3 regions of the Nocardia heshunensis genome follow, and region 1 is predicted to be linked to each of the others. Evidence: riboswitches for the same ligand, from Rfam matches in the RefSeq annotation. Region 1 holds a riboswitch; each other region holds the start of a gene.
The links. A riboswitch is a leader RNA that binds a small molecule or an ion and turns the genes downstream of it on or off. The one in region 1 is predicted to bind magnesium.
Positions count from the first base shown of each region.

Region 2: it holds a riboswitch for magnesium, as region 1 does, so the genes downstream of both, ACYVN4_RS28935 (NRAMP family divalent metal transporter) here and ACYVN4_RS06995 (MgtC/SapB family protein) in region 1, are expected to answer to the same signal.
Region 3: it holds a riboswitch for magnesium, as region 1 does, so the genes downstream of both, ACYVN4_RS13795 (hypothetical protein) here and ACYVN4_RS06995 (MgtC/SapB family protein) in region 1, are expected to answer to the same signal.

Region 1 is NZ_BAAGTC010000003.1:84,664-86,927, forward strand. Features, by position in the region: gene ACYVN4_RS06990 (MFS transporter) at 1-887, shown strand, start outside; M-box (ykoK) riboswitch at 967-1,140, shown strand; gene ACYVN4_RS06995 (MgtC/SapB family protein) at 1,360-2,073, shown strand; gene ACYVN4_RS07000 (ABC transporter permease) at 2,070-2,264, shown strand, end outside.
Region 2 is NZ_BAAGTC010000009.1:218,185-220,448, forward strand. Features, by position in the region: gene ACYVN4_RS28935 (NRAMP family divalent metal transporter) at 1-1,254, opposite strand, end outside; M-box (ykoK) riboswitch at 1,595-1,774, opposite strand; gene ACYVN4_RS28940 (hypothetical protein) at 2,008-2,264, shown strand, end outside.
Region 3 is NZ_BAAGTC010000004.1:259,008-261,271, forward strand. Features, by position in the region: gene ACYVN4_RS13790 (magnesium transporter MgtE N-terminal domain-containing protein) at 1-797, opposite strand, end outside; M-box (ykoK) riboswitch at 980-1,151, shown strand; gene ACYVN4_RS13795 (hypothetical protein) at 1,447-2,157, shown strand.

The DNA of each region.
Region 1 (2,264 bases):
TCGCGGCGAGGATTCTGCAGGGTGTCGCGCTGGGGGCGGCCTCGGGGACCCTGACCGCCGCCATCACCGAACTCGAGCCCCACGGTGATCGCCGCCGCGCAGCCCTGGTCGCGGCGGTCGCCACCGCCGGGGGCATGGTGGCCGGTCCACTGCTGGGTGCGCTACTGGCGCAATATCTTCCGGACCCGTACGTCACACCGTTCGTGGTGCACCTCGCGCTGCTGGTACCTGCGGTGGTAGTCGTGGCCGGGCTGCCCGAGACCGGCGTGCGGACGCGCTGGCGGCCGCGGCGCCCCAGCATCCCGGCCGGGATGGGCCGCACCTTCGCGATCGCGGGTTCGGCGACCTTCCTGGGTTTCGCGGTGGTCGGGGTGTCGCTGACCCTGGTCCCCACCTATGCGGCCACCCTGTCGGGCAGCACGAATCTGGTGGTCGCCAGCGCCGCCGCGGCCCTGCTGCCGCTGGCCTGGGTGGTGGCCCAGTTGCTGGGTTACGGCAGATCCGAACGCGCCCTGGACCTGATGGGCCTGCCGCTGCTGGCGGCCGGGCTGGCGTTGCTGGCGGTGGCGGGCACGGTGTCGTCACTGTGGCTGCTGCTGGCGGCCGCGGCCCTGGCCGGGGCCGGCCACGGGCTGGTGTTCCTGTCCGGGCTGACCGCGATCAACGCGGCCGCCCCCGCCGACCGGCACGCCGATGTGGTCTCGACCTATTTCGTGATGGCCTACTGCGGCACCGGCGGCCCGGTGATCGGTGTCGGACTGCTGGCGGGCGCGACCGGATTGCTCTCGGCCGTACAGATTTTCGGCGCGGTCGTCGCGGTCCTATGCCTGCTACGACTCGGGGCGCGAGTCGCGTGGGATCGCCCGCGAATCCCGGTGTCGCGCTGACGGCGGGCCGCTGCGGGAGGGCGACGGCGGTCACATCGATTTGCCGATCGGCGGGTGCGGGTGTTTACTCGGGGCCGCAAGGTGCCGTCGTTAGCTGAGGCTCCTTCACGGATACAGGCCGGCGATCCCGAACGTCGAGAGACGCCCCGGATCAGGACAGGTTGCCCCGAGTTAAGGGGTAGCCCCGACCGGCTCCCACCCGCGGGTGGGTTTACGCCGTGGAGTGCTGAACGTCTTACGAGGGGTGGTACCCGAACCGGCGGTTTTCGCTGTTCCCACTCCCCTGGCATGCGTTTGCGCTGTGCCGAGGAGGTGGTGGTCGTGCCCGATGGACCGTATCGAAGTCCGTTAGCCAATCGTTCACTCGGCGACACCGCTGCAATCCCTCGCCCGCTACTTCATGCCCTGTAGCGTCCGATCGGGAGCGTCTGATCTGTAGCGTGCGCCGTCCTCCCCTGTTTCGGAGAATGCAATGACCACGTGGGAAATGCTGCTGCGCCTCGGTACCGGTGTCGGGCTGGGTGCGGTGATCGGGTTCGAGCGCCAGTTCCGGGCGCGGATGGCGGGTTTGCGCACCAACGCGCTCGTCGCCGCCGGGGCGACGTTGTTCGTGCTGCTGTCGGCGCACGGCTTCAGCGGACGCGACGCGGACCCGACTCGTGTTGCGGCACAGATTGTTTCGGGTATCGGCTTCCTGGGTGCGGGTGTCATTCTGCGCGACGGGTTCAATATCCGCGGTCTCAACACCGCCGCCACCTTGTGGTGCGCGGCTGCGGTGGGTGCGTTGGCGGGTGCGGGGATGTATCCGACCGCGGTGGCGGGCACGGTCGCGGTCGTGGTGGTCAACACCGCGCTGCGCACGGTGGCGCGCACGGTGGATCGCCCGGTCACCGACGGCCCCGAAGCCCAGGTGGCGTTGTATGCCTTCACCGCCGACACCGATGACGATCACGAGGCGCATGTGCGGGCGCTGCTGGTGCAGTCGTTGACACGCACCGACTTTCAGCTCAATTCGATCTCGAGCCACGACACGAAACCGGGCCGGGTGCAGGTGCGCGCGGAGCTGACCGGGGATCGTCGTGACGATCGGCAGATGGAGGCGGCGGTGAGCCGGTTGAGCCTGGAACCGTCGGTGACCAGTGTCGGGTGGCGCACGGTGCCGATGCCGATGGAGGACGAGCAGTGAACGCCTCGCTGCAGTCGTATCCCTCACGCGGAGCGCTGGATCGGCCGCGCTCGCGGTGGGCGGATATCGCGGTCTTCCTCGCGGCGGCGGTGCTGATCTGGATCGTGGTGAAGGTGTCGGCGGGCATGCATGTGCCCTTCGACGAGAATGCCGCGCCCGCCGCGATTTCCACCGATCCCGGTGAGCTGCCC
Region 2 (2,264 bases), on a different contig from region 1:
CAACAGCACACCGGCCAGTGCCTGCACGCCCTGGGTCAGCAGACCCAGCACGTGATCCGGGCTGAAGGACACCGCACCCGCGACGGCCAGCAGCGCGGCGTACCCGATGTAGAAGGCCGGTGCCTCGCTGACCTTCCAGTGCAGCGAGTGCCGCTTGCCGAGGGTGTCGCCGAGCGCGTAGGTGGTGGCCAGGCCGACGGCATTCGCGCCGATCAGTGAGGCGTCCAGCAGCAGCAGGGCGAACAGCGCGCCGACCGTGGTGCCCATGTGATCGTGCAGGGACTGGGCGACCGCACCGGCATCGGTGAAGTTGCCGATCGCGTCGGTGCCGGCGAGACCGAAGGCCGCCGCGGCCATGATGGCCACCGCGCCGACCATCACCACGACGATGCCGACCCACAGATCGATGCGCTCGTAGCGGATCCAGCGCGGGGTGATGCGCTTGTCGACGATGTTGGACTGCTGGAAGAACAGCTGCCACGGCGCGACGGTGGTGCCGACTATCGACACGATGAGCAGCAGCAGCGTCGAGTTCAACCCGCCCGGGAACGACGGAATGAAGCCGTGCCCGATCTGGGAGATCTGGGGGTGCACCAGGAATGCCAGCGGGAACATGACGATGTTCAGCGCGATCAGCCCGAACAGGAACCGCTCCCAGCGCCGGAACGAGCCGCCCGCCACCATGGCGAACAGGGTGATCGCCGCCAGCGGCACCGAGATCGCCTTGGGCAGGCCGAAGTAGTTGAGTGCCATGGAGACACCGATGAACTCGGTGACGATGGTCAGCGCGTTCACGATGAACAGGTCGCCCACGCTGAACGCGCCCCAGAACTTGCCGAACCGATCGAAGATCAAGCGTGCGTGCCCGACTCCGGCGACCGCGCCGAGGCGCACCACCATTTCCTGGTTCACGTACAGCACCGGGATGAGCAGCACCAGCGTCCAGACCAGCGCCATGCCGTAGTTCTGCCCGGCCTGCGCGTAGGTGGCGATGCCGCCGGCGTCGTTGTCGCCGACCATCACGATCAGGCCGGGGCCGATGATGGCCAGCAGCATGCGCAGCCGCTGGCCGCGGGTGCGGCCCTCGAGGGTGTCGTGCTGTCCGATGGAGCCCAGCGCGCCGACGATATCGCCGACGTGGGCGCTGTCCATGACAGCGCCGGCGGGGCGGGCATCGCTGGGGTGGGCGTTGGCGGCGGCGCCGGGTGCGGCGACGGTGGTGGAGCGGCGCGAGCCGTTCGCGAAGAAGGCCATGGCACTTCCCTCGCTTTCGATCATCAGGTGTATCGGCATGCGGAATACACCCGGCCGCCAAGCGATTTCGGGCACGATCGACCGGTTCGAGGCACACGTGGGGACGCGACCGGCGTCGGGACGACGCGGGACGGATCGGTGTGGGAACGGGTCAGCCGGTGACCGGAATGCGGCAAGCCGGGGACGTCAAGATTCTGAAATCCATACTCGGATACGGACTATCGCCGGAACTCATTGTTCGTCCCTCACCTCCTTGCCGCCGGGACGTACGCGGACGTCACTACCTGTGCTGTCGCATCACGCACGGCAAGAAGGGATTCGGGCACACCCGTGGTGTCGCCCCGCACCCCTCTCGTCAGAGCTTCGGCACTGCACGACGTATCCGGGGGCTCGCGGCCCGGGGAAGCCACTTCGGATCACCCCTTAATCCGGGGTGATCTGTCCTAACCCTGGGCGTCTCTCGACGTCGTCGGATCAGTGGCCTGTGTTCGTACAGGAGCCTCGCCTAGCGAGGTGCTGACTGAGCAATGGTGGGCCTGGTCCAGGGCGTTGTCAAATCCGGTCCGGTCGGTTCGCTGGAATCCGTTGTGCCGCAAGCAGTCCGGCGGCCCACTCCCCGAACGACCGGATTATTTGCTGCTAAACGGGGTGCGGATATGTGTATCGAGTCACTAAAGGGCAAATGTCCATTGCTGATGCCTGAGAGCAGACTTAAAGTTTGCTTGTCAATAACTGAACCTGCGATGAGTTCTGATGACGCGGGCCTATCAAATCGAGGTAAATCAAGTGCGCAAGAGCGGATTAGCCGCGGTGACCGCATTGGTGGCCGCCGTCACAGCAATTACGGCCGGAACGGTGAATGCCGAACCTACCAGCGGAGATGTCGGTGCCGTCCATTACACGGCATCGGCTTCCGATCGGTCGGCGACCATTTCCACCGATATCGGCTCGATGGACGTCGAGAACGGTGTCTTCAAGATCCACGGTGCCGATGGCACGGTGGTTGCTGG
Region 3 (2,264 bases), on a different contig from region 1:
CGGCGACGCGACTGGCGCAGTTCGAGGATGGAGTCCGCCGCGTCGTCGGCGCGCATGCGGCCGAGCAGGGCCGCGACCTCGCCGTCGGACATGGAGTTCAGGATCCGGCTGGACTGATCGGAATCCAGCTCCTCGAACACGTCGGCCTCGAGTTCCGGATCGCCGTGCACCTGGTCGAGGATCTCGCCGCGCTCGTGCTTGTCGGCATCCTCGAGCAGGTCGGCGAGCTCGGCGGGCTTGAGCCCGCGCAGCCGAACGCTGATGCCGCGCGCGGTCTGCGACCCGCTGTGCCCGATGAGCGGTTCGAACGCCTTCCAATCCCGCGAGGCGTGGCCGCCGGAGGATTTGATCAGTCCGAAGAACCGGGCCGGACGGCGGGTGTCGAGCCGGGCCAGCACCCAGCCCTCGGCGGTCTCGTCGAGTTCGACATCGTAGGCGCGCACCAACTCCGCGGCGGCGACGTCGATCAGGCGGTGCCCGAGGATGTCCGCGTTCAGCAGCACCTCGCCGTCACGGCGCTCGAAGGAGCGCAGGTCGACCTTGTTGACCGCCAACACGATTCGATCGGCGCCGAACTCGCGGATGCGCTCGGCCGAGACGAACACCTGCCGCCCGCCGACGCCGACCACCACACCGCTGATCGGCGGATAGGCGTCGCCGCCGGTCAATCGCACGATCAAATCGTCTACGCGGCCGATGGATTCGCCGGATCCGGCGATCACGGGAGACTTCAGCAGCTGCGACAGATGGAGGGTCGCGGCGGGTTCCGGTATCGGCCGCGGTGTGGCGTCGGTCATATGCACTCCTGTCTCGGCGTCTCCGGCGAACCGGGGACTACAGCCTCACCCTGCACCGTGGCCGGTGCCAACACTCGAATTCTGGCTCAACGGACGGTATCGAACAGGACAACGAAACACCTCAATCGACAATTGTCCGAATTGACTTAACAAACTCGTTGGTGTCAAGCTGTGCCCCGTAATAAGCACCTCGCTAGGCGAGGCTCCTGCGCGAACACAGGCCACTGATCCGACGACGTCGAGAGACGCCCAGGATCAGGACAGGTTTCCCCGGATTAAGGGGTCACCCCAAGTGGCTTCCCAGGCAATGGGATACGTCGCACAGTGCCGAAGCTCTGACGAGAGAGGTGCCCACCCGATTCGGTCTTCTACCTGGGTGGACTCCTCGTGTGCACACGTGCTGGCGCCCCCGTGCGCCCCGGCCGCAAGGAGGTGAGGAACGACAGTGCCATCCGGCGATAGTCCGCATCCCAGTCCCTCGTTCCCCGCACTCGTTTGCGGGTGGAAACACGCCACACGAGCCTGACAAATTCACGAACCCTTTTTACGCGACCGCATGCTGTCCGCTGCGCGGCCGTGTAATTCGTGCTGGCCATTTCACCCCCATTCGAATTCATCGTCCCCCTGAATTTCGAAGGTTTTTATCCCGATGAGGAAGCTCACCGCTTACACCCTGGCCGCCGCTACCGCTCTCGGCGTCGTGGCCTGCAACGCACAGGACGCCAAAGCCGATCCGGCACCGGCGAATCCCGGCATCCACTGGACCACCCGGGTGGTCGACAAGTCCGTCGTGCTGACCACCGACCTGGGCTCGCTGACCACCCAGGACGGCCAGTTCCAGGTCCGTGACACCACCGGCGGGCTGGTCACCCAGTTCCCGCTGAGCTGGCTCGACAACGCGGGCGCGCACCCGATCACCGCCCGGATCGACGGCAACACCGCCACCCTCACCCCGAACCTGGATCCGGCCGCCGTCACCCCGGCCCCGGCCCTCCCGGCCCCGGTGGCCAAAGACATTGCCAGCCAGGCCGATCAGGACGCCGCCTTCTCCGCCGCGGTCAACCAGTTCGGCATCATCACCTCCATGGGCACCATGGTCGGCACCCTCGTCGGTGGCGTCGCGGGCTGTGCCATCGGCGCCGCCGGCGGTGCCATCGCCGGTGTCGTGATCATGTCGGTGCCGACCGGCATCGCGGGCTGCGTCGCCGGTGCCGCCATCGGCATCCCACTCGGCGCCGCGGCCGGATTGGTGTTCACCGGCGTGCCCGCCGCCATCGCGGTCGGCATCGGCCTGGCCCAGCGCCTGACCGCACCGGACTCCACCCCGGCCCCGGCTGCCCCCGCCGCCGCGACCGCGTAGTGGTGGGCCGATTGCGCCGGCGTGAAAGCCGCACCGGCGCAATCGGATTCCGTAAAGATGCGATCGACGGCTCTTGACTTGCGGCTTCCGAGAGGTTCACACTTCTG